DNA from 3 places in the Nakamurella flavida genome. Region 1 is predicted to be linked to each of the others. Evidence: riboswitches for the same ligand, from Rfam matches in the RefSeq annotation. Region 1 holds a riboswitch; each other region holds the start of a gene.
What was found. Region 1 has a riboswitch for S-adenosylmethionine ahead of J2S58_RS02770 (LLM class flavin-dependent oxidoreductase). Riboswitches for the same ligand answer to the same signal wherever they lie in the genome.
Positions count from the first base shown of each region.

Region 1 (7,541 bases):
AGGGCGATGAGCACTGCTCCGAGCACGGCGAGCAGTCCGAAGGCGGCGGCCCGGGCCTGCCGCGTCCCGGGGAACTCGGCGAACAGCAGCAGGGCGAAGGTGCCGAACACACCGAAGGAGACGATCTGCGGGCGGCCGATGAGCAGATCGGTTACGGCCAGGACGACGGTGGACACCAGGGCCACCCGCACCGCACGCCGGAGCGCGACACGGTCGGGATCGTGGTCCCGGAACCACCCGCCCAGGGCTCCCCACCCCCGCCGCACGCCGTCCCCCCGCGTTCCCCGCAGCCGCGGGTCAGCCGGCGAACGGTCGGAGCGGCAGACCGCGGACCCCGACCGAGGCGCGGAACAGCGACCCGGCGAGCGGATCGTCGTCGGGCTCGAGGTTCTCCCGGGAGGTGGTGATGAACAGCTGGTCCAGGTCCGGCCCGCCGAACGTGCAGGCGGTGACCTGCCGGGCCGGCACCTCCAGGACCGCGTCCAGGGTGCCGTCCGGGAGGTAGCGACGGACGGCGCCGCCCCCGAACAGCGCGACCCACACCCCGCCCTCGGAGTCGACGGTGAGGCCGTCCGGGTGACCGTCGTCGGGGTCGATCTCGACGAAGGTGCGCCGGTTCGTCAGCCCGGCGGCGGTCTCGTAGTCGAACAGCGCGACCCGGCCGGTGGGGGTGTCGTCGAAGTAGGCGAGCGAACCGTCCGGGCTCCACTCCAGACCGTTGGAGATGGTCAGGTCGGTCAGCACGGTGCGGATCGAGCCGTCCGGGTCGAGGCGGTAGAGCTGCGCCGCGCCCGGCCGCTGGTCGTAGGCCATCGTCCCGCAGTAGAAGCGGCCGTCGGGGTCGCAGCCGCCCTCGTTCATCCGGATGGTCGGGTCGCCGAAGACCTCGGGCAGCGCGGTCAGGTGGCCCTCGTCGTCCTCCAGGGCGAACCCGCGTTCGACGGCGATGATGGCGCCGCCGGCCGTGCGGGGCCGGATGACCGCGGCGACGGTGCCGACCTGCCGACGGTGCACGGTGCCGTCGTCGCCGAGGGTCAGGATGTCGCCGGCGAGCATGTCCACCCAGCGCAGCCCGCCCCAGGTGGGCGACCAGGCCGGGCCCTCTCCGTGGTAGGCGACGGGGTCGGTGATCTGTTCGACCTGCACGGTTGCTCCCGGGGGCACGGCATCGGTGGTGGTTGGGGGGGACGCCGAGAATACGGGCCGACCGCGGACGCCCGGCCCGTGCTCGTTCCGGTGACGGGATCTCCGCGGCCGTCACGCAGTGCTGTTCGGGCCGGCCGCACTGTCGTCCGCACAGGTCCACCTCGGGCACCGGGGGCTGATGATGCCCGCTGACCTGCGGCGACAGCTTGTCCGGGTGCCACACTGATGCGGTGTCCTCACTCCCTCATCGGGATGATGGGCCAGCCGGTGTCGTGTCCCGGACCTCCCCAGGATGGCTGAGTCTCCTGCTGGGCTGTCTGCTTCTGCTGACCGGATGTGCCATCGACCCCGAACACTTCGACGGGCTCAACCCCGTCCCCGGCGCCGCCCGCAAGGACGTCGCGTACTCCGAGATGCGCGCCCTGCGCATCGCGGCGGACCGGGCCGAGGCGATCGCCGGCCACGACGGGATCATCTGGCGGTCGTGCAGCGGCGCCGCCGCCGCGGCGGCCGGACTGCAGTGCGGCAGCCTCACCGCGGGCGCCTCGACCACCTCGACCGATCCGGTCGTCGTCCGGCGCCCCGTGGTGGATGCGGTGGCCCGGACAGGGGTGGCCCTCATGGTGATCGGGCCGGATGCGCCGATCGACGATCTGGCTTCCGCCGTCCTGGGCGAACCGTCCACCCCGCTGGTCCGCACCTTCGATCTGGTGGCCGTGTCCGCGCGGTCGGTCGCCGATCTCGAGACGGTCCGGGTGGCGCTGGGGGAGCAGACCTGGAGTCTGATCGGGACAGGCACGACGGCCGGGATCGTCGCCGACTACGCGGTGACCCACCCGGACCGCACCCGCGCCGCCGTGCTGGACCGACCCACCCCGGCCACGACCACCGGGCCCGTGATGAGCACCATCGACACCACCGGCGACCCCATGACCCTCACCGCGGCGGGGCCGGCAGCAGCGCAGATCCGGGTGGCCGCCCGGTCGTGCAGCCCCGGCCCCGCGACACTTCCGCCGGGTGGATCGGACGGATTGATGGCCGCCCCGACCACTTGCGTGATCCCGCCGGTGCTGCTCGTCGCCCCGGCTGCGGGCGCCGTCGGGAAGACCGCTGCGGGCAGCACCGACGACGCCTGGGGTGGGCTGCTGCTCACCGTCTCGTCGGACGCGGCCACGGACACCTGCGTGGACGCGGCCATCGGCGACTTCCTGCTGACCCTCGGCGTGCCGACGAGTGGATCCTGCACCTGAGCGTCAGTCCCGCTGGGCCAGGACGAAGGCCTGCTCGTGCCGCTCGGTCCGTTCCGCACCCCGCGTCATCCGGACGCGGACGGTCCCGCCGTGTGCGGCGATGACCCGGGCGAGCTCATCGGCGGTGTGCAGATACGCGGTCAGGTCCAGGTCGTGCCCGTAGCCGCGAGCGATGTGCCGGCTCCCCGTCCCGCTCTGCCCGGCCACCAGCAGCCAACCGCCGGGCGCCAGCACCCGCAGCAGTTCGCCGACGACCACGGGCAGGTCGACGGGTGGGGTGTGGATCACCGAGTACCAGGCCAGTACCCCGGCCGCCGAGCCGGAGGCCACCGGCAGGGCGTCGATACTCGCCGCCGCGAACGCAAGGTCCGGATGCAGACCGCGGGCGATGCGGACCATCTCGGGGGAGAGATCGACACCGAAGGCCCGCACCCCGCGGTCGGCCAGGTGGCGGGTGACCCGGCCCGGTCCGCACCCGGCGTCCAGCACGGGGCCACGACCGGCCGTCCGGGCCACGAACCCGGCCAGCATTGCCAGGTCGAGATCGGCCTCGGCCTCGTCGATCCTGACCAGGTCGGCGTAGCTCCCGGCGACCGTGTCGTAGGCCGCCCGCACGAGCCCCCACCGGTCGGTCGGGCGGTGGCCCACGCGGTCGGTCATGGCCCGGACGCTAGACGGCGCCCCCGACACGGCCGGTCCCGCGCGCGGGGTGCCGCAGCCGGATGTCGTTGCACGCCTCGCACACCGAGGCCGGGATGACGCCGAGCGCCTGCAGCCGTCCGAAGATCAGACAGCCCAGGCAGATCGCGAACGCGGCCTCCAGGAAGGCGGCGACGGTGATCAGGCCGACGAGCACCCATGCCGCGCCGTGCGCCCCGGCCATGTAGCTGATCAGCGCGGCGACCGACAGTGTGGCCCCGATGGCCTGGGCGAACCGCTTCGGCGGCCCAGGCACCAGACGCAGCGCGCCGAACCGGGGGGCCAGCACCCGGGTGGCGAGCTGTCCGAACACCGAGAACCGGGGCCCGGAGGCCACCCGGGCGAGGAACCCGGCGGCCAGCACGGCGAGCAGCCATGGGCTGCGCGTCACCAGTGTCAGGGCGCACAGCAGCACGACCAGGCCGGCCACCGACCGGGCGGCCTTCTCGTTCACCGGGTTGGGGAAGGTCAACAGACTCATGACGCCACAGCCTTCTTCGTGTTCGCGGGGAGGGCGAGCCCGAGGTGCTCCCGCAGGGTCGTCCCGGTGTACTCGGTGCGGAACACCCCGCGCTCTTGCAGGATCGGGACGACGGAGTCGGCGAAGTCGGCCAACCCGTCGGGGGTGATGTGCGGGACGAGGATGAAGCCGTCGCTGGCGTGGGCCTGCACGTACTCGTCGATCAGGTCGGCGACCCGCTCCGGGGTGCCGACGAAGGTCTGCCGGGCACTCATCTCGATGACGACCCCGCGCAGCGACAGTCCCTTCTCCGCGGCCAGGTCCCGCCACTTCTGCGCGGTTTCCCGCGGATCGGTGTGCTGGCGCACGCTGGCCCGCCCGCGGGCGATGGTGTTCTCGCCGACGACCGGGTCGACGGTGGGTACCGGTCCGTCCGGGTCGTGGTCGGACAGGTCCAGGTTCCACAGCTGCTCGGCGAGCTTGATCGCCGTCTGCCCGGACACCTGTCGGCGGCGGATGTCGGCGGCGTTCTCCTCCGCCTGCTCCTGGGTGTCGCCGAGGGCGAAGGTGGCCGCCGGCAGCACGAGGAGCTGGTCGTGGGTCCGGCCGAACCGGCCGAGCCGGCCCTTGATGTCGGCGTAGAACGCCTGTCCGGCCTCCAGGGTGCCGTGCCGGGTGAAGATCGCGTCGGCGGACGCGGCGGCGAACTCCCGGCCCTGCTCGGAGTCACCGGCCTGGAAGATCACCGGCCGGCCCTGTGGGCTCTGCGGCACGGTGAACTGCCCCGAGATGTCGAAGTGGTTGTCGTGCACCGCGTATCGGCCGGGGCCGTCGCCGGGCACACCGCCCAGGAAGGTGGCCGCCTTGTCCGCGGTCACCTCGACCCCGGCCCAGGAGTCGAACAGCACGCCGGCCGCGTCCAGGAAGCTCTCCGCCCGTTCGTAGCGCTGGTCCTGCGGCAGGAAGCCGCCGCGGCGGAAGTTCTCCCCGGTGAAGGCGTCCCAGGAGGTGACGACGTTCCAGGCGGCCCGGCCGGCGGACAGGTGGTCCAGGGTGGCGAACTGCCGCGCCACCTCGAACGGCTCGTTGAACGTGGAGTTGATGGTGCCGGCCAGCCCGAGTCGATCGGTCACCCCGGCCAGCGCGGCCAGGACCGCGAAGGTGTCCGGGCGGCCGACGACGTCCAGGTCGTAGATGCGCCCGTTCTGCTCCCGCAGCCGTAGACCCTCGGCCAGGAACAGGAAGTCGAACTTCGCCCGCTCGGCGACCTGGGCGAACCGGCGGAAGGAGTCGAAGTCGATGTGGCTGCCCGAGCGGGGGTCGCTCCACACGGTGGTGTTGTTGACGCCGGGGAAGTGCGCGGCGAGATGGATCTGCTTGCGTGGGCGGCTCATGCCACTCCTCCGGTGGTGACGGCGGTGCTGCCGGTGGCCGCGGTGGCCGCGGCGGCGGACGCGTAGCGGCTGGGCGGGCGGTCCAGGCCGAGCCGTTCGCGCAGGGTGGTCTCGGCGTACTCCCGCCGGAACAGCCCGCGGGACTGCAGCTCGGGAACGAGGTCGGCGGTGATGGCGTCCAGATCGTCGGGCAGGGCGGCCGGGCGCAGTCGGTACCCGGAGATCCCGGCGTGCTGCCAGGACGCGAGCACATCGGCGACGAGCGCCGCCGACCCGGTGAGGATGGCGGCGTCGGAGGCGTACTCGGTCCCCTCCGTCCCGTCCGCGGCGTCCAGGCGGGCCCGCCGGGCCGCGCCGGACTCGCCGGGCCGGTCGAGGAACACGACCAGGTCGGCGAAGACCCGCACCTCCCCCTGCTCACGGCCGGCTTCGGCCTCCGCCTCGCGCACCAGACCCACGATGTGCGCGGCGTCGTCCGCGTCGCGGGGCGTCACGAACACGATGTCGGCGCTGCGTGCGGCCAGCCGGTAGGCGTGCTCCACGTGGGCGAGGGCGGTGACGACCGGCTGGCCCTGCGGGGGGCGGGGCACGATCGACGGGCCCTTCACCGAGAAGAAGTCCCCGGCGAAGTCGATGTAGTGCACCTTGGACCGGTCGATGAACCGACCGGTGGCCGCGTCGCGGATCTCGGCGTCGTCCTCCCAGCTGTCCCAGAGCCGGCGGGAGACCTCCACGTGGTCGGCGGCCTCGTCGAACAGGACGCCCAGCTGGTCGGCGTCCCTGACGTCGGGTGGGGTGCGCCGGCCGACGTTGGCGAACTCGGTGGCCCGGTGGGACACCTGGATGCGGGTGCCGGCCCGGCCCCGGGACACGAAGTCCAGGGTGGCGATCGCCTTGGCCGCGTGGAACGGCTCGGTGTGCGTCGCGACCTGGGTGGGGACCAGGCCGATCCGCTCGGTGAGCGGGGCGACGCGGCAGGCGGTGAGCACCGCGTCCAGTCGCCCCTGGACGTGCTGCGGGTCAAGGGACAGCGGAGGCAGGTCGAACGAGTCCTCCACCGTGACGAAGTCGAGCAGGCCGGCCTCGGCGGAGCGGACCAGGTCGACCCAGTAGCCGGCGGTGAACAGCTCGGCCGGCCGGGCGGTGGGTTCGCGCCAGGCGGCGGGGTGCCAGCCGGCGCCGTCGAGGGCGATGGCGAGATGCAGGGGGGTCATGGAAACCTTCGGGGATGGGTGCGGTCCCGGGCGTCGGAGACGCGTCAGGGAGCAGGGGCGAACGGAGGGGCGGCTGCGGTCAGCGCGGACAGAGTGCGCTGTGCGAGCGCTGCAGATCGATGTGGCGGCGCGTCACCCACCGGGCGGTCAGGGCCGGCGAGTTGCTCATGGCGTTCGACCTGCTTCCGCGGGCGTCCGCCCGCTCCGTGCGCTTGCCGCGTCGATCGACACGGCCCGGTTGTCACCTGGAGCACCCCACCGCAGGGAGGGTTGCCGGTCAGCAAGCCAGGGCTCGATGCTGACGCTCATCACCGCTGACGACGATAACAGCGCCGTCGGAATTCCCTACCGCACCGGTGGGGGAAGATGGTCCGTCCCGAAGGCGAATCGGGGAACGCGGGCTCGGTCCCCGGTCGTGGGGTCTTCCGAGGAGTCCGACTCCCGGCGCACACTGGCGTGGGTGCCATCGCACCGTCTCGGGGTCGGTGGACCCGCGGTGGGGAGACCGGCAGCCTGACGCGGTCTGTTCGCAGGGGAGGAGGGTCCGGCGTGACGGCTGCCCGTTCCGACGACGACCGACCCGTCCGGCTGGGCGCCCAGGACGCGCTGCCCACCGGGCGACACTGGCGCTGCCGCATCCACTGGCACCACTTCGTCGACTTCCCCGATCCCAACCCCGAGACCCGCGGCCTGGAACAGCAGGGCTACCGGGCCTGCACCCTGTGCAGCAAGGAGAAGGACACCCGGGAGTACCTGCCGCGACGCGGTCTCATCCGACCCTGACGTCCCGCCACCGTCGGTGGGCCGACGTCGGCGGCATGCCGCTCCGACCGGAGGGCGAGGATGGGGGTCATGAGCGAGGCGGAGCAGGAACGCAGCACACCGGCGAGCGCCGTGCCGGAACACACCGCGCAGGGACAGACCACGACCTGGGACCGGTCCTGGCGGTCGTTCACCTCCATCCAGGGCGGACTCATCGTCGGCCACGCGGTGGCCGCCGCCCTGGCCGACCTGACCTCGACGGCCGGTCGGCGGCCGGTGGTGCGGACGAGCACGACGCACTTCCTGCAGGCCGTGGCCCCCGATCTCGCGGTGACGGCGCGGGTCGAACCGGACCGGCTCGGGTCGACGTCGAGCGTGCGCAGCGGGACGTGGCAGGCCGGCACGCTGCGAGCGGTCACCCAGGTGCTGGCGATCGGTTCGGCCCCGGGTTCCTCCACCACGCACGCCGGGGATCTGCCCGCCGGGTTCGTCGGTCCGGAGGGCGGCGAGGCCCTGGTGCAGCCCGCGGACTTCGTCCCGTTCACCACGCACCTGGAGTTCCGGGCGCTGGGCACCGGGCGGCCCCTGGCCGGCGGCGCGGAGCCCCGGTTGACCG
Region 1 covers NZ_JAUSQV010000001.1:616,495-624,035, reverse strand. Annotated here, with positions in the region: gene J2S58_RS02800 (FUSC family protein) at 1-176, opposite strand, end outside; gene J2S58_RS02795 (SMP-30/gluconolactonase/LRE family protein) at 298-1,146, opposite strand; gene J2S58_RS02790 (hypothetical protein) at 1,419-2,396, shown strand; gene J2S58_RS02785 (class I SAM-dependent DNA methyltransferase) at 2,400-3,056, opposite strand; gene J2S58_RS02780 (DUF4395 domain-containing protein) at 3,067-3,576, opposite strand; gene J2S58_RS02775 (NtaA/DmoA family FMN-dependent monooxygenase) at 3,573-4,949, opposite strand; gene J2S58_RS02770 (LLM class flavin-dependent oxidoreductase) at 4,946-6,163, opposite strand; SAM riboswitch class IV at 6,367-6,476, opposite strand; gene J2S58_RS02765 (hypothetical protein) at 6,713-6,946, shown strand; gene J2S58_RS02760 (thioesterase family protein) at 7,016-7,541, shown strand, end outside.

Region 2 (7,541 bases), 3.1 Mb from region 1:
CCGCCGGAGTCCACCCAGAGCCGCACCGCGCTCTCCCGCTCGACGATGCCGCCGGGAGCCGGATCCTGGGCCGTGACGACCGCGGCCGGGCCGGCCAGCGCATCCAGCGGCGGGCCGTCCGGATCCGGCGCGGCCACGAGCAACTCGGACGAGACCACCACCGACCGCGCCGCTTCCAGCGGCAGGCCGACGACATCGGGCACGGGGACACCGGGCATCTGCATGGGGGCACCGTATCTTCCGCGCGCATTCCCCGAACGGCCCGGTTCACGCCCGCGGCAGCCCCCGGAACAGTGACGGAAACGAGACCCGTTGCGTCGGCACCGACACTCGCCGTGACGATCACGCGGGTCTACATTGACGCGCGGGGAGGCCCCGACGCCTGGGCATGGCGGTCGCGACCTCCAAGCAGCACCGCGAGGCGAGGAGACGCCATGGCCACACCCGCACGTTCCGACGACGTCAACCCCATCAAGCAGCACGCCGGGAAGGCCACCGCGATCTCCATCGCCGCGGCTGTCGGCGGTTTCCTCTTCGGCTTCGACACCGCCGTCATCAACGGGGCCGTCGAATCGATCAACGGCCGGTTCCAGCTCGGCACTTTCGCCAGTGGTTTCGTGGTGGGCATCGCGCTCATCGGCTCGGCCGTCGGCGCCTGGTTCGCCGGGCGGATGGCCGACCGCCTCGGCCGCCCGCGCGTCATGCTCATCGGCGCAGTCCTGTTCCTGGTGTCGTCCATCGGTTCCGGTGTGGCCTTCGCCGCCTGGGATCTCGCCGTGTGGCGATTCATCGGTGGCCTGGGCATCGGCGTGGCCTCGGTCATCGGGCCCACCTACATCTCCGAGGTCGCCCCGGCCCACCTGCGGGGGCGGCTGTCGTCGCTGCAGCAGATGGCCATCGTCATCGGCATCTTCGTCTCGCAGCTGTCGAACAACTGGCTGCAGGGCATCAACGGCGGCGCCTCGGCGGAGATCTGGCTGGGCCTGGAGGCCTGGCGCTGGATGTTCCTCGTCGGGGTGATCCCGTCGGTCGTCTACGGCGTGCTGTCCCTGGGCATCCCCGAGTCGCCCCGGTTCCTGGTCGCCCGCGGCAAGGAGGACGCCGCCACCCGCGTCCTGACCAAGGTGCTCGGCGACTCCCCGGCCGCCATCCAGGAGCGTGTGGCCGACATCCGCAAGTCGCTGCAGCGGGAGGACAAGCCGAGCTTCGCCGACCTCCGCGGCCCGCGGTTCGGCCTGCACCCCATCGTCTGGGTCGGCATCCTGCTGGCCGCGTTCCAGCAGCTCGTCGGCATCAACGTGATCTTCTACTACTCCGTCACGCTCTGGCGCGCAGTCGGTTTCGACGAGAGCCAGTCCTTCACCATCTCGGTGATCTCCTCGGTGACCAACGTCGTCGTCACCATCGTGGCGATCTTCCTGGTCGACCGGATCGGCCGCCGCATCCTGCTGCTGGTCGGTTCGATCGGCATGTTCCTCTCGCTCGGCACCATGGCCCTGGCCTTCTCGCAGTCGATCACCACCATCGGCGCGGACGGCAAGGAGGCGGTCAGCCTGCCCGGCGCCTGGGGCACGATCGCCCTCATCGCGGCCAACCTGTTCGTCGTCTTCTTCGGTGGCTCGTGGGGCCCGGTGATGTGGGTGCTGCTGGGTGAGATGTTCCCCAACCGCATCCGCGCCCAGGCCATGGCCATCGCCACCGCGACGAACTGGATCGTCAACTTCGCGGTGACCGAGACCTTCCAGCCGCTGGCCGATCTCAGCCTGGCCGTCGCCTACGGGATGTACGCCGCGTTCGCCCTGCTGTCGTTCTTCTTCGTGTTCGCCAAGATCCCGGAGACCAAGGGCATGGAACTCGAGGACATGACGATGGAGACCCGTCAGCGGGTCAGGAAGAGCTGATCCGTCCGTCCAGGACCGCAGACACGAAGGGGCCCCGCTCACGCGGGGCCCCTTCGTGCATCGCCGTGTCGCTCAGCCGCGCGACTCCAGCAGGCGGAGCCAGACCTCGCTGACCGTCGGGTAGGACGGCACCGCGTGCCACAGGTCCTCCATGCTCACCTTGCCGACCACGGCCACCGTCGCGGAGTGCAGCAGCTCGGCGATGTCCGTGCCGACGAACGTCGCGCCGACCAGGGTGTCGGTGGCCCGGTCGATGACGAGCTTCGCCCGGCCGGTGTACCCGTCCTCCAGGAGCGCGGCGCCGGCCACGGAGGCGATGTCGTACTCGACGGTCTCTACGTCGATCCCGGCGTCCCGCGCGGCCTGCTCGGTCGGGCCGACCGAGGCCACCTGCGGGTGGGTGAAGGTCACCTGCGGCACCTGTCCGTGATCGGCGCGGTCGGTGGTCCGCGGCCCGTCCACCGGCTTGCCGGCGGCCCGGGCGGCGATCACCGCCCCGGCGATCCGGGCCTGGTACTTGCCCATGTGGGTCAGCAGCGCGCGCCCGGTGAGATCACCGACGCCGTAGAGCCAATCGCCGCCCACCCCGACCACGCTCAGGTGGTCGTCGACGGTGACGAAACCGTGGCTGTCGGACGTGTCCACCCCGACGGTGTCCAGGCCCAGGTCACGGCTTCCCGGGGTCCGCCCGGCCGCGACGAGGAGCTCGTCCACGACGATGCTCCGCCCGCCGAAGGAGACCTCGATCTCCCCGCCGTGGATGTTCCCCTCGCCGGTGTCCTGCGGATCGCGGCGGGAGACCGCGTCCACCCGGGCGCCCAGATGCACGGTCACGCCGGACTTCCGGAACGCCTCGAGCACCAGCTCGCCGGCGAACGGCTCGTTCTTCCCCAGCAGCGTCGGGGCGCTGCCGATGACGGTCAGCTCGTCCACGCCCAGGGCGCGCAACCACGTCGTCGCCTCGCAGGCCACCACCCCGCCGCCGATGACGGCCATCCGCCGCGGCACCTGGTGGACGTTCGTCGCGTCCCGCGAGGTCCACGGCAGGGCGTCGCGCAGACCCGGCAGGTCGGGCACGGTGGCCGTGGTTCCGGTGGCCAGCACCACGGCGAGACGAGCCGTCAGCGTGCGGACGGAGCCGTCGGACGCCGTCACCGCGACCGTGCGGACCCCGGCCAGCCGGCCGCGCCCGCGCACGACGTCGATGCCGATGCCGTTGGCCCACTTCACCTGGGAGGTGTCGTCGTGCTCCGCGAAGGAATCCCGACGGGCCAGGGTGGCCCCGGCGTCCAGGGAGTGGTCGCCGACCAGGCTCTGCACCCCGGGCAGGTGCCGGGCCGTGGCCAGCACCTCGACCGGGCGCAACAGGGCCTTGCTGGGCATGCACGCCCAGTACGAACACTCCCCGCCGACCAGTTCCTGCTCGACGATGACCGCCGTGCGGTCACTGCCCTGGATCGCGTACTGGGCGGCGATCTCCCCGGGCGGACCACCGCCGATGACGATGACGTCCCAGGTGTCCTGCGTGTCGGCTGCTCCGGCCGGGGTGGCGTTGCTCATGACCCCACGGTAGGCGGACGACTCCGAGCGGCACAGGTGGGGACCGATCGGACCGGAACAGCAGTCAGCCCCCGCTCGCCGGGGCGAGACGGGGGCTGACGTGCGGTGGCCAGGGCCGGGATCGAACCGGCGACCTTCCACTTTTCAGGCGGACGCTCGTACCGACTGAGCTACCTGGCCATGAAGCGGGCCGGACCCGAGAGAACTCGGATCCGGCCCAGGTACTGCGACCCCGACGGGACTTGAACCCGCGACCTCCGCCGTGACAGGGCGGCGCGCTAACCAACTGCGCTACGGGGCCTGGTGAACCTCGTCGTGCTGGACAACCGTACCGGATGAATCCGGTCCGACTTGCCGTACCCCCAACGGGATTCGAACCCGTGCTACCGCCTTGAAAGGGCAGCGTCCTAGGCCGCTAGACGATGGGGGCTGGGCCGGTAAAACCCGCCTCCAACGGCTGGCCGTTGGGAGCTTGGAAAGCATACGGCAGGCCGTCGGTGACTTCCAAAACGATACCCGCACCCCGGCGCGGGCACGACGATCGACGGGTCCACCCACCCCTCTCCCATCGGATCGGGGGTGACGAACCGCCGGGGGTTTGCTAGCGTTCCCGGCGATAGGTCATGAGTGTCAGCGCGTAGCTCCGGCTTGCTGACCGGCAACCCTCCCCCGCGGCGGGGTGCCCCGGATGACGACCTGGCCCGGCGCGCTGCGCGTTCGGGCAAGCGCGGACCCGGCGAACACCCTGGTCCCCGGCATGAGGGACATCTCCGATGACTCTGCTCCTGGATCGCCCCGATCTGGCCGCCGCCCTGGACGCCGTCCCCGCCCTGCGCTGGACGACGCCGGCCCGGCCGGCCCCCCGCGTCGTCCGCCACCCGCACGCCCCCGGTCTCGAGCTGTCCGGCGCCGGACGCACGGTGCCGCTGGCCGGCGGCGGGCACATCGAGTACGCCAACCTGGACGCGGCCGCGTCGGCTCCCGCGCTGGCCGCGGTGGAGCGCACGGTGGCCGCCGTCGTCGAGCAGTACGCCAGCGTCCACCGGGGCGCCGGCTGGCACTCCCGGGTCTGCACCGAGCTGTACGAGGGCGCCCGGCGGCCCGTCCGGGACTTCGTCGGCGGCCGACCCACCGACGCGGTGATCTTCACCCGGAACACCACCGACTCGCTGAACCTGCTGGCCCACTGCCTGCCCGCGCGGACGACCGTGGTCGTGTTCGAGACCGAGCACCACGCCGCCCTGCTGCCCTGGGTGCATCACCACGTGATCCGCCTCCCGGCCCCGGCCTCCCCCGCCGAGGCGGTCGCCCTGGTCGACGACGCCCTGCGCCGGCGGCCCGCCGGCCCCGCCCTGCTCGTCATCACCGGCGCCTCCAACGTCACCGGTGAGCTGTGGCCCGTCGGTGAGCTGGCCGCGGTGGCCCGCTCCCGGGGGGCCCGGGTGGCCCTCGACGCCGCCCAGCTCGCGCCGCACCGCCCGTTCTCCATCACCGAACTGGGCGTGGACTACGTCGCGCTGTCCGGGCACAAGCTGTACGCGCCCTACGGCACCGGGGCGCTCGTCGGCCCGGCCGACTGGCTCGACCAGGCTGATCCGTACCTGCTGGGCGGCGGGGCCACCGCCACCGTCACCGACGACGCGGTCACCTTCAAGCCGGTCCCCGAACGGCACGAGGCCGGCACCCCGAACGTGCTGGGCGCGGTCGCCCTGGCCACCGCCTGCCACCTGCTGGCCGGAGCCGACCACGAGGCCCTGGCCACCGCCGAACACCTGCTCACCGACCGCCTGCGCGACGGCCTGTCCGCGATCCCCGGCGTCACCGTGCACACCCTCTTCGGCTCCGGCGGGTCGGGCCGCCCGGACGGCCCGGGATCGGAGGCGGACGAGGTCCCGGGCATCGGGGTGGCGACGTTCACCGTCACTGACCGGCCCGCCGCCCTGGTCGCCGCCGCCCTGTCCGCCGAGTACGGCATCGGCGTGCGGGACGGCGCCTTCTGCGCCCACCCGCTGGTGCGCCGACTGCTCGGGGCGGCCGGGTGCGCCGACTCCGGCGCCGACGGGCAGGCGGTCCGCGCGTCCATCGGCCTGGGCACCACCAGCGAGCACGTCGAGCGGCTGATCGCGGCCGTCCGCCGGATCGCCCTGCACGGTCCGCGCCTGCAGTACGTCGTGCGTGACGGACGCCCCGTCCCCGCGATCGACGACCGCGCGACCCCGGTCATCGCCCCCTGGCAGTGAGCCCGCCCGCATGACCCACGCCTGCGGCACAGGCAGACACGACGAAGCCCGGATCCGCTGCGGATCCGGGCTTCGTCGTCGGTCGGAATCGACCGGGGTCGACCAGCTGCGTCAGGTGCGGGCGTGCCGTCCGGGCGTCCCGTCCGGCGCAGTCCCGTCCGTCGACGGTGCGGCCGTCGGGCGGGCGGCGAGATCGGCGACCCGCAGCTGTCCCGGATCACCGGTGGCGGCGTGCGCGCCCCCTCCCGAGGTACCCGCGTGCACCTCCCGGGCCGTCGATCCGGCGGCCGGAGCGTCGGCCGTGGCGCCGGTCGTACTCGTCTCCGTCGTGGTGGCCAGACCGGACGGCGGCAACGTCTCGGCGGCGAGCGAGGCCTCCTCGGCACGCCGCTCGTCGATCGCCGACATGGTGCGCAGCGGGATCTCCTTGAGCGTCAGGACGAGCAGGAACGCCAGCACCATGACGATGCCGCCGACCAGGTAGACCAGATGGGTCGAGTCCACGAAGGCCTGCTTGAACGGCTCGGCCAGCAGCGGATCCACCCGACCCAGGAACGAGGAGTCGTTGTTCAGCGCGTCCTGGATGGCGGCCTGCGCCCCGGTGTCCCCCCGGCCGGCGGCCACGAGGTTGATCGCCAGCTGGTGGCTCGGGCTGGTCGGGTCGGCGACCGCGGAGGCCACGGCCTGCTGGTAGGCCGGGGCCTGGGCCAGCGTGGCGGTGGACGCGGCGATGTTGGACGGCACGGAGTTGAACAGCAGCGACAGGAACACCGCGACACCCAGGGTGCCGCCCATCTGCCGGAAGAAGGTCACCGAGGAGGTGGCCACACCGATGTCGCGAGCCGGGACGGCGTTCTGCACCGCGATGGTCAGCGTCTGCATGTTCAGGCCGAGGCCCACACCGACCATCAGGAAGTAGATGTCCAGCTGCCAGTAGGGGGTGCCGATCTTCACGGTCAGCAGCAGGAAGAACGCCGCGGCCAGCAGAGCCGTCCCGATGACCGGGAACATCTTGTACTTGCCGGTGCGGGAGGTGATCTGCCCGGAGGCGATCGAGCCGCTCATGATGCCGATCATCATCGGCAGCAGCAGCAGACCGGACGCGGTGGGCGAGGCGCCCTTGACCAGCTGCAGGTACAGCGGCAGGCAGCTCAGCGCACCGAACATGCCCACACCGACGAGCACGCCGGCGCCCAGGCCGGTGCTGAACACCCGGCTGCGGAACAGGCGCATCGGGATGAGCGCCTCGTCCTTCATGCGGAACTCGATGGCCACGAACGCGGCGATGCCCAGCACACCCAGCACCATCATCGAGATCGAGGCCGCGGAGGCCCAGCCCCAGGTCCGGCCCTGCTCGGCGACGGTCAGGATCGGCACGATGCCGACGATCAGCGCGGCGGCGCCCCACCAGTCGATGCGATGACTCTGCTTCATGTGCGGCAGGTGCAGGTTCTTCCACACGATCAACAGCGCGATGGCCCCGATCGGCACGTTGACCAGGAACACCCAGCGCCAGCCGGTGATCCACAGGATGGTGTCGGCGCCGGCGAACAGCCCGCCGACCAGCGGGCCGATCACCGAGGAGGTGCCGAAGACGGCCAGGAAGTAGCCCTGGTACTTGGCCCTCTCCCGGGGCGGCACGATGTCGGCGATGATCGCCAGCGCGAGGGAGAACAGACCACCGGCGCCCAGACCCTGGAAGGCGCGGAACGCGGCCAGCTGCGGCATCGAGGTGGCGAACGCGCAGGCGAACGACCCGACGACGAACAGCACGATCGCGGTGACGAACAGTGGCCGACGCCCGTAGATGTCGGACAGCTTCCCGTAGAGCGGGGTGCTG
Region 2 covers NZ_JAUSQV010000001.1:3,716,662-3,724,202, reverse strand. Annotated here, with positions in the region: gene J2S58_RS16520 (PASTA domain-containing protein) at 1-224, opposite strand, end outside; gene J2S58_RS16515 (sugar porter family MFS transporter) at 435-1,901, shown strand; gene J2S58_RS16510 (dihydrolipoyl dehydrogenase family protein) at 1,974-3,461, opposite strand; tRNA gene J2S58_RS16505 (tRNA-Phe) at 3,568-3,641, opposite strand; tRNA gene J2S58_RS16500 (tRNA-Asp) at 3,689-3,762, opposite strand; tRNA gene J2S58_RS16495 (tRNA-Glu) at 3,819-3,891, opposite strand; SAM riboswitch class IV at 4,081-4,195, shown strand; gene J2S58_RS16490 (aminotransferase class V-fold PLP-dependent enzyme) at 4,235-5,701, shown strand; gene J2S58_RS16485 (MDR family MFS transporter) at 5,813-7,541, opposite strand, start outside.
Region 2: another riboswitch for S-adenosylmethionine. It lies ahead of J2S58_RS16490 (aminotransferase class V-fold PLP-dependent enzyme); the one in region 1 lies ahead of J2S58_RS02770 (LLM class flavin-dependent oxidoreductase).

Region 3 (7,541 bases), 1.1 Mb from region 1:
ACCCCGCGATCACGAGCTGTGGCCGCCACCACGGTCCGGATCCGGAATACCGCCACGAGCCGTACCGCTGTGACCGACGACCGGCGCTCCCTGCGGGCGCCCATCCCCCAGCCCCTGTCGCCTCTCCGTTTGGACGTCCCCGTGGATCTGTTCTCCCCCGTCACCCTCGGCTCCCTGGAGCTGCGCAACAAGGTCGCGATGGCCCCCCTGACCCGGATGCGCTCCAGCGTGGACGGCGTCCCGGGCGAGCTCGTCGCCGACTACTACGCCCAGCGCGCCGGCCTCGGCCTGATCGTCACCGAGGGCACCTACCCCAGCGCGGAATCGCGGGGGTATCCGGGCCAGCCCGGCATCGTCACGCCGGAGCAGGCCGCCGGGTGGGCCCGCGTGGCGGACGCCGTGCACGAGCGTGGCGGCGTCGTCGTCATGCAGGTGATGAGTGCCGGACGGGTGTCGCACACCGACGTCACCGGGACCGATCGCATCGTGGCCCCGAGCGCGATCGCCATCGACGGCGAGGTGCACACCCCGGCCGGCAAGGCTCCGTACCCGGTGCCGCACGCCCTGACCACCGCCGAGCTCGACACCGTCAAGCAGGAGTTCGTGGACGCCGCCCGGCGTGCGGTGGACGCCGGCCTCGACGGGGTGGAGGTGCACGGTGCCAACGGGTACCTGCTGCACGAGTTCCTGTCCCCGGCGTCCAACCAGCGCACCGACGGGTACGGCGGCAGCCCCGCCGAGCGCGCCCGGTTCGTGCTGGAGGTCACCACGGCGGTGGCCGCCGAGATCGGCGCGGGACGCGTGGGGATCCGCCTGTCCCCCGCGCACAACATCCAGGACGTCGCGGAGACCGACACCGCCGATGTCACGGCGACCTACGGGGCGCTCGTCGACGGCCTGGCCCCGCTGGGCCTGGCCTACCTGAGCATCCTGCACAAGGACCCGGCATCCGAGCTGGTCCGCGAGCTGGCCACCCGCTTCGGGGGCCCGGTGATGATGAACACCGGCTTCGCCGAGATGACCACGCGCGAGGAGGCCCACCACCTCATCGACTCCGACCTGGCCGACGTGGTCGCCGTCGGCCGTCCGGTCATCGCCAACGCCGATCTCGTCGAGCGCTGGGCCGGCGGCCACCCGGAGAACGACCCGAACCCGGACACCTTCTACGGCGGCGGCGCCGAGGGCTACACCGACTACCCGCGCCTGTCCGCCTGATCCCACCCGCCCGGACCTCCGGCGGCTACCGTCCTGTCGACCCCGTCCGCGGGGTCGACAGGAGGACGTGATGGACGATCACGGGATGCAGGTGGACGCGGCTGTCGTCGCGACCCTGCGTCGGGCCGGCTGCGTGTTCGCCGAGGACGAGGCCGCCCTGCTGGTCGCGGAGGCGACCTCGGACGGGCAGCTGACGGAGTGGGTGGCGCGCCGGGTCGACGGCGAACCGCTGGAGTGCATCCTGGGGTGGACCGCCTTCTGCGGGATGCGGATCGCCGTCACCGCCGGGGTTTTCGTCCCCCGCCGGCGCACCGAGTTCCTCGTCGAGCGGGCCGTCGCCCTCGTGGGCCCGGGTGCGGCGGTGGTCGATCTGTGCTGCGGGTCGGGTGCCGTCGCGGCCGGGATCGCCCGGCAGGTCGAGAGTCTCGTCCTGTTCGCCGTCGACCTGGACCCGACTGCGATCGCCTGCGCGGAACGCAATCTCGCCGGGATCGGTACCGCACTGCTCGGTGACCTCGACGACCCGCTGCCCCGTGACCTGCTCGGCCGGGTCGACGTGATCGTGGCGAACGCCCCCTACGTGCCGACCGGGGCGATCGCGTCGATGCCGCCGGAGGCCCGGGATCACGAGGCCCGGATCGCCCTGGACGGCGGGTCCGACGGCGTGGACGTGCACCGCCGGGTCGCCGCCCTGGCCCCCCGGTGGCTGATCCCGGGGGGGTATCTGCTCGTCGAGACCAGCGACCGGCAGGCCGATCTCACCGTGCAGGCCTGCGTGGCGGCGGGCCTGACCGCAGTCGTGGGGCGATCCGATGACATCGGCGCCACCGTGGTGATCGCCCGAGCCCGGCTGCAGTCCTGAGGTCCGCCCCACCGGGGCGGACCGGTACGGATCAGGCGGGTGTGACGGTCGACGGCCGGCCCGCCTCGGGGTTGCGACCCGTCGACACCGGGTCTAGCGTCCGAAACGGTCATGAGTCCCGGCGTCAAACCCTGGTTTGCCGGGCGGCAACCCCGTTCGACGTGTGGGGGTGCTCCAGGTGACGACCCGGTCCGACAACCGCCGGACAAGCACATCGCTCCGCGCACCCCGGAGGTGTCCCGTGGTCCTCCCCCACGCCCCCATCCGAACCCCCCCGTCCACGGACTCGTCCTGGAGCCGACGTCGGTTCCTGCAGACCGGGTCCGGCCTCGCCGCCGCCGGCCTCCTCGCGGCCTGCGGCTCGAACACCGGGCGCGAGGGCGCCACGACCGTCGCCGCCGCGGGATCGGGCACGGGGGCGGCCACGAAGCCCACGCTGTCGCAGTGGTACCACCAGTACGGCGAGGCCGGGACGCAGCAGGCGGTCGAGCGGTACGCCGCCGCCTACCCCGATGCCACCGTGTCGGTGCAGTGGTCCCCCGGCGACTACGACAAGAAGGTCGCCGCGGCGCTGCTCACCGACTCCGGCCCGGACGTCTTCGAGGCGGGGAACGGGCCGTCCATCGACCAGATCCAGAGCGGTCAGGTCGTCGAGCTGACCGGCATCCTCGGCGACGCGGCGGGCGACTTCACCCCGTCGCTCATCGAGCGGATGACCTGGCAGGGCAAGCTGTACGGGGTCCCGCAGGTGATCGACATGCAGTTGCTGGTCTACCGCAAGAGCCTGCTGGAGGCGGCCGGGCTGCAGCCGCCCACGACCTTCGACGAGCTCGAGGCGGCCGCGGCCGCACTGACCACCGCCGACGTCAAGGGCCTGTTCGTCGGGAACGACGGTGGCGCCGGGGTACTGCCCGGGCCGGTGATGTGGTCGGTCGGCGCGGACTACCTGACCGCGGACAACCAGATCGGGTTCACCGACCCACTGGTCGCCGAGGCCCTGGGCCGGTTGCACGGCCTGTTCACCAGCGGCTCGCTGCTGCTCGGCGCCCCCGCCGACTGGTCCGATCCGTCCGCCCTCGTCGACGGGCTCACCGCCATGCAGTGGACCGGGCTGTGGACCCTTCCGGCACTGCAGGAGGGCCTGGGTGACGATTTCGGGGTGCTGCCCTGGCCCGCCTACAGCGCGACCGTGGGCGCCGGTTCGGTGCCGATCGGCGCCTACGGGTCGGCGGTCAGCGCGAAGTCGACGAACCCGGACGCGGCCAAGGCCTTCGTGAAGTACCTCTGGGTGGACCGGACCGAGGACCAGATCGACTGGGCGCAGAGCTACGGCTTCCACATCCCGGCCCGCACCAGCCTGGCCGACCAGGCCGAGGGCCTCAAGAGCGGCCCGGCCGCCGACGCGGTCACCCTGGTCGAGCAGAACGGTCATGCCCAGACCCCGCTGCTGTGGACCCCGGCCAGCGGCACCGCCCTGAGCGATGCCGTCACCCGGATCATCAAGGACGGCTCCGATCCGGCCGCGGAGATGGCGACCGTCGCCCAGACGGTCCAGGCCGAACTCGACCGGGTCGCCGGGTGACCCTGCCCGGCGGGCCGGCACCGACCACGGCCTCCGCGGTGACCGCGGCGCCGGAGCCCCGGGCGGCGGCGCGACCGGGCCTGCGGCGTCGCCTGGCCGGCGATCAGAACCGCACGCTGTGGTTCTGGGCCTTCGTGGGCCCGTTCTTCCTCGGCCTGCTGGTGTTCGTCTACGTCCCGATGGGCTGGAGCATCTGGCTCAGCTTCTACGAGGCGCGGAACACGGTGACCCCCACCGTGTTCGTGGGGCTGGACAACTACCGGGACATGCTGACCGACCCGGCGTTCCTGTCCAGCCTCGGGACGTTCGTGGTCTTCGCCGCGTTCATCGTGCCGCTGACCTTGGCGGTGTCGCTGGGCCTCGCGCTGATGCTGAACCGGGTCGGAGTGCTGCGCACCTTCTTCCGCTCGGTGTACTTCCTGCCCACCGCGTGCTCCTACGTCGTGGGGGCGCTGATCTGGAAGCTCTCCATCTTCAACGGAGTGCGCTTCGGCCTGGCCAACACGCTGATGCGCGCCGTGGGCATCGAGCCGGTGGCCTGGCTCTCGGTGACCCAACCTCCCTGGTACTGGCTGGTCATCGTCTCCCTGCGGCTGTGGCTGCAGGTCGGGTTCTTCATGATCCTCTTCCTGGCCGGGCTGCAGCGGATCCCGCCCGTGCTGTACGAGGCGGCCGCGGTCGACGGTGCGAAACCGGGCTGGCAGACGTTCCGGTACATCACCTTCCCGCAGTTGCGGGCCACCTCGGTGGCCATCCTGGTGCTGCTGCTCATCAACGCGTTCCAGGCGTTCGACGAGTTCTACAACCTGCTGGCGAACGCCGGCGCCTCGGGCGGCGGCGGGTATCCGCCCTACGCCCGGCCGCCGCTGGTCTACCTGTACTACATCGCGCTGGGCAACCAGCAGGACTTCGGGCACGGCAGCGCGGGGGCGGTCATCCTGGCCGCCCTCATCGCCGTGGTCACCGTGCTGCAGGCCAAGTTCCTCGGCTTCGGTCGGCGGGGGGACCAGTGAGCACGCCCCTGCCCGCGAGCGCACCGGCTCCGACCGCGACCCGGGTGCCGCGACACCCCGGGGCGGGCCCGCGCGGCCGGGCCGAGCGGGTCGGCGCGGCCCTGCGCCTGATCACCCTGTCCGCGGGTGCCGTGCTGTTCCTCGTGCCGTTCTACCTGCTGGTGCGCAACGGCCTGTCGACCAACCGCGACATCACCGCGCCGGGGTGGACCTTCTTCCCGACCACGCTGCACTTCGAGAACATCTCCACCCTCTTCGCCGACCCGGCGGTGCCCATGCTGCGCAGCATGGTCAACTCGCTGGTCATCTCCACCGTGCAGACCCTGGGCACGCTGGTGGTGTCGGCGTTGGCCGGGTACGGGCTGGCCCGGATCCCCTACCGGTACGCCAATGTCGTCTTCGGGCTCATCCTGGCCACCCTGCTCATCCCGGCCGCGGTCACCTTCGTGCCGACCTTCGTGCTGGTCTCCACCCTGGGCTGGGTGTCCGACCTGCAGGGGCTGATCATCCCCGGCCTGTTCCAGGCGCTGGCGACATTCCTGTTCCGCCAGTGGTTCCTGAACTTCCCGCAGGACCTGGAGGACGCCGGTCGGGTCGACGGCCTGGGCTACTTCGGGGTGTTCCGCCGCATCGTGGTCCCCAACTCCGCGGCGTTCATCGCCGCGATCGGCACCATCACCTTCATCGGCAGCTGGAACGCGTTCCTCTGGCCGCTGGTCATCGCGCAGGACTCCGACTCCTGGACGGTGCAGGTCGCGGTGTCGACCTTCCTCACCGCGCAGACGGTCAACCTGTCCCAGCTGTTCGTCGCCGCGCTGTTCTCCATCCTGCCCATGCTGCTGGTGTTCCTGGGCCTGCAGCGGTTCATCGTGCAGGGCGTGCAGAGCACGGGGTCGACCGGCTGATCCTCCGGCGGCTCAGCGGTCAGCCGGCGGCGGAGCGGTCAGCCGGCCGCCGACGCGAGCCGGCCGGTGACGACGTCCGGCAGGACGAAGTCGTCGGCGGGCGGGGTGAAGTACCGCCCGCCCAGGCTGCCGATCTTGCGGGCCGGTGCACTGGCCGCGACGCGCAGAGCCGTCCGGAACAGCGCGCGCCCCCGGCGGGTGCGCGGGTTGGCGACGCCGGGCACCCCCGGCGGCAGCTTCTGCGCCTTGGCCACGTACGGCCGCAGGATCTCCTCGTAGCGGTCGAAGGCCGCGCGGTGGTCGACGGTGTCACCCCGGGTGGCGCGGGCGATCTCGGTGGCGAGCACGTAGGCGCCGGTCACTCCGAGGGTGGTGCCCATGCCGCTGACCGGGGAGGCGCAGTGCGCGGCGTCGCCGGCGAGGGCGACCCGGCCGCGGCTCCATCGGTCGAGGTGGACCTGGGCCAGGTCCTCGAAGTAGAACGGTGCGTCGTCCAGGGCGGCCAGCACCCGCGGCGCGGCCCACCCGGCATCGGCGAACACCCGCCGCAGGATGGTGACCTGGCCGTCGCGATCGAGCTGGTCGATGCCGCGGGTGTCGGACAGGAAGTTGAGCAACGCCCGGGTGGTGCCCACGTTGTCCGGCCGGAGGTTGACACTGCGACCGCCGAGAGCGTTGTACCAGCGCCAGGTGTCGTCGTCCTCGGCGGTCCGCGGGATCGTCAGGTACGCGCAGTACATGCCCAGGTACCGCCGCGCCGGAGCGCCCGACACGAACCGGCGGGTGCGGGAGTTGACCCCCTCGGCCACCAGCACCAGGTCGAAGCGCCGGGTGGCGCCGGAGGCGAAGGTGACCTCGACCCCGTCGGCCGTGTCCTGCAGATCGGCGATCCGGTCGCCGAACAGGTACTCGGTGTCAGCCGTGGTGGTGTCGTGGATCAACCCGGCGAGGCGGCCCCGCAGGATCTCGAGTTCGGCCGTCGCGCCCGTGGTGTCGTCGGTGGACGCGGCGAAGGAGGCGATGGGCGCGCCGTCGTCGTCGACGAACACGGTGCCGGTCTCGCCGGTGTTCTCGGCCAGGGCGGCGTCCTCGAGGCCCATCCGGCGGAGCACCTCGCGGCCGGCGCCGCGGACATCGACGTTATGCCCCTCCTCCCGCAGCTGGTCGAAGCGTTCGACCACCGTGGTGGCGAAGCCGTACCGACCGAGCCAGTGGGCCAGGGTCGTCCCGGTGACGCTGGCACCGGAGATGAGGACGGACGGACGGGGCACGGCGGGCTCCTCGGCAGGCGGACGCACTCACCCCGGGTGGTTCCGGGGTGGGTCTCCAGTTAACCTAGCAGCTAGGAAAACTAGTGATCGGAGTGCGACCATCGAGGACAGCCGACCGGCCGCGGAGCTGCCGCCCCTGTCCGGGGTGACGCTCGCCGTCCGCGACGTCATGCACGCGTCGCGGGAGATGACCAACCGCATCGCCCGCACCCAGGGCCGCAACACCACCGACGTGACGGCCCTGGAGCTGCTGGACATGCTGGGCCCGATGAGCCCCGGGGAACTGGCCGATCACCTGGGTATCCGCACCGCGTCGGCGACCCTGCTGGTCGACCGGCTGGAGAGCAGTGGCGTCGTCCGGCGGGAGGTGCACCCGACCGACCGACGCCGCGTCCTCGTGCATCTGGAGGCGGCCGGGCGCGCGGAGTCGTTCCACTTCTGGGTCCCGGTCATCACCGCGATGGATGCCGCCGCGCGGTCGCTGCCGGCGGACGAGCAGTCCGTCGTGCGGGGATACCTGCAGGCCCTGAGCTCCGTCATGCAGCGACAACCGCGCGATGCACCCGATGTCGTCCCGCACCCGGACGTGGCCCACCCGGACGACGCGACGGGGGCGGACCGGAGCCCGCCCCCGTCGGTCTGACCGGCGGCGCTCAGCAGCCGATCCGGAGCAACCGGCCGCCCCCGGGCACC
Region 3 covers NZ_JAUSQV010000001.1:1,711,914-1,719,454, forward strand. Annotated here, with positions in the region: gene J2S58_RS07695 (alkene reductase) at 142-1,215, shown strand; gene J2S58_RS07700 (putative protein N(5)-glutamine methyltransferase) at 1,286-2,077, shown strand; SAM riboswitch class IV at 2,185-2,295, shown strand; gene J2S58_RS07705 (ABC transporter substrate-binding protein) at 2,319-3,659, shown strand; gene J2S58_RS07710 (carbohydrate ABC transporter permease) at 3,698-4,672, shown strand; gene J2S58_RS07715 (carbohydrate ABC transporter permease) at 4,717-5,577, shown strand; gene J2S58_RS07720 (FAD-dependent monooxygenase) at 5,616-6,848, opposite strand; gene J2S58_RS07725 (MarR family winged helix-turn-helix transcriptional regulator) at 6,994-7,491, shown strand; gene J2S58_RS07730 (ScyD/ScyE family protein) at 7,502-7,541, opposite strand, start outside.
Region 3: another riboswitch for S-adenosylmethionine. It lies ahead of J2S58_RS07705 (ABC transporter substrate-binding protein); the one in region 1 lies ahead of J2S58_RS02770 (LLM class flavin-dependent oxidoreductase).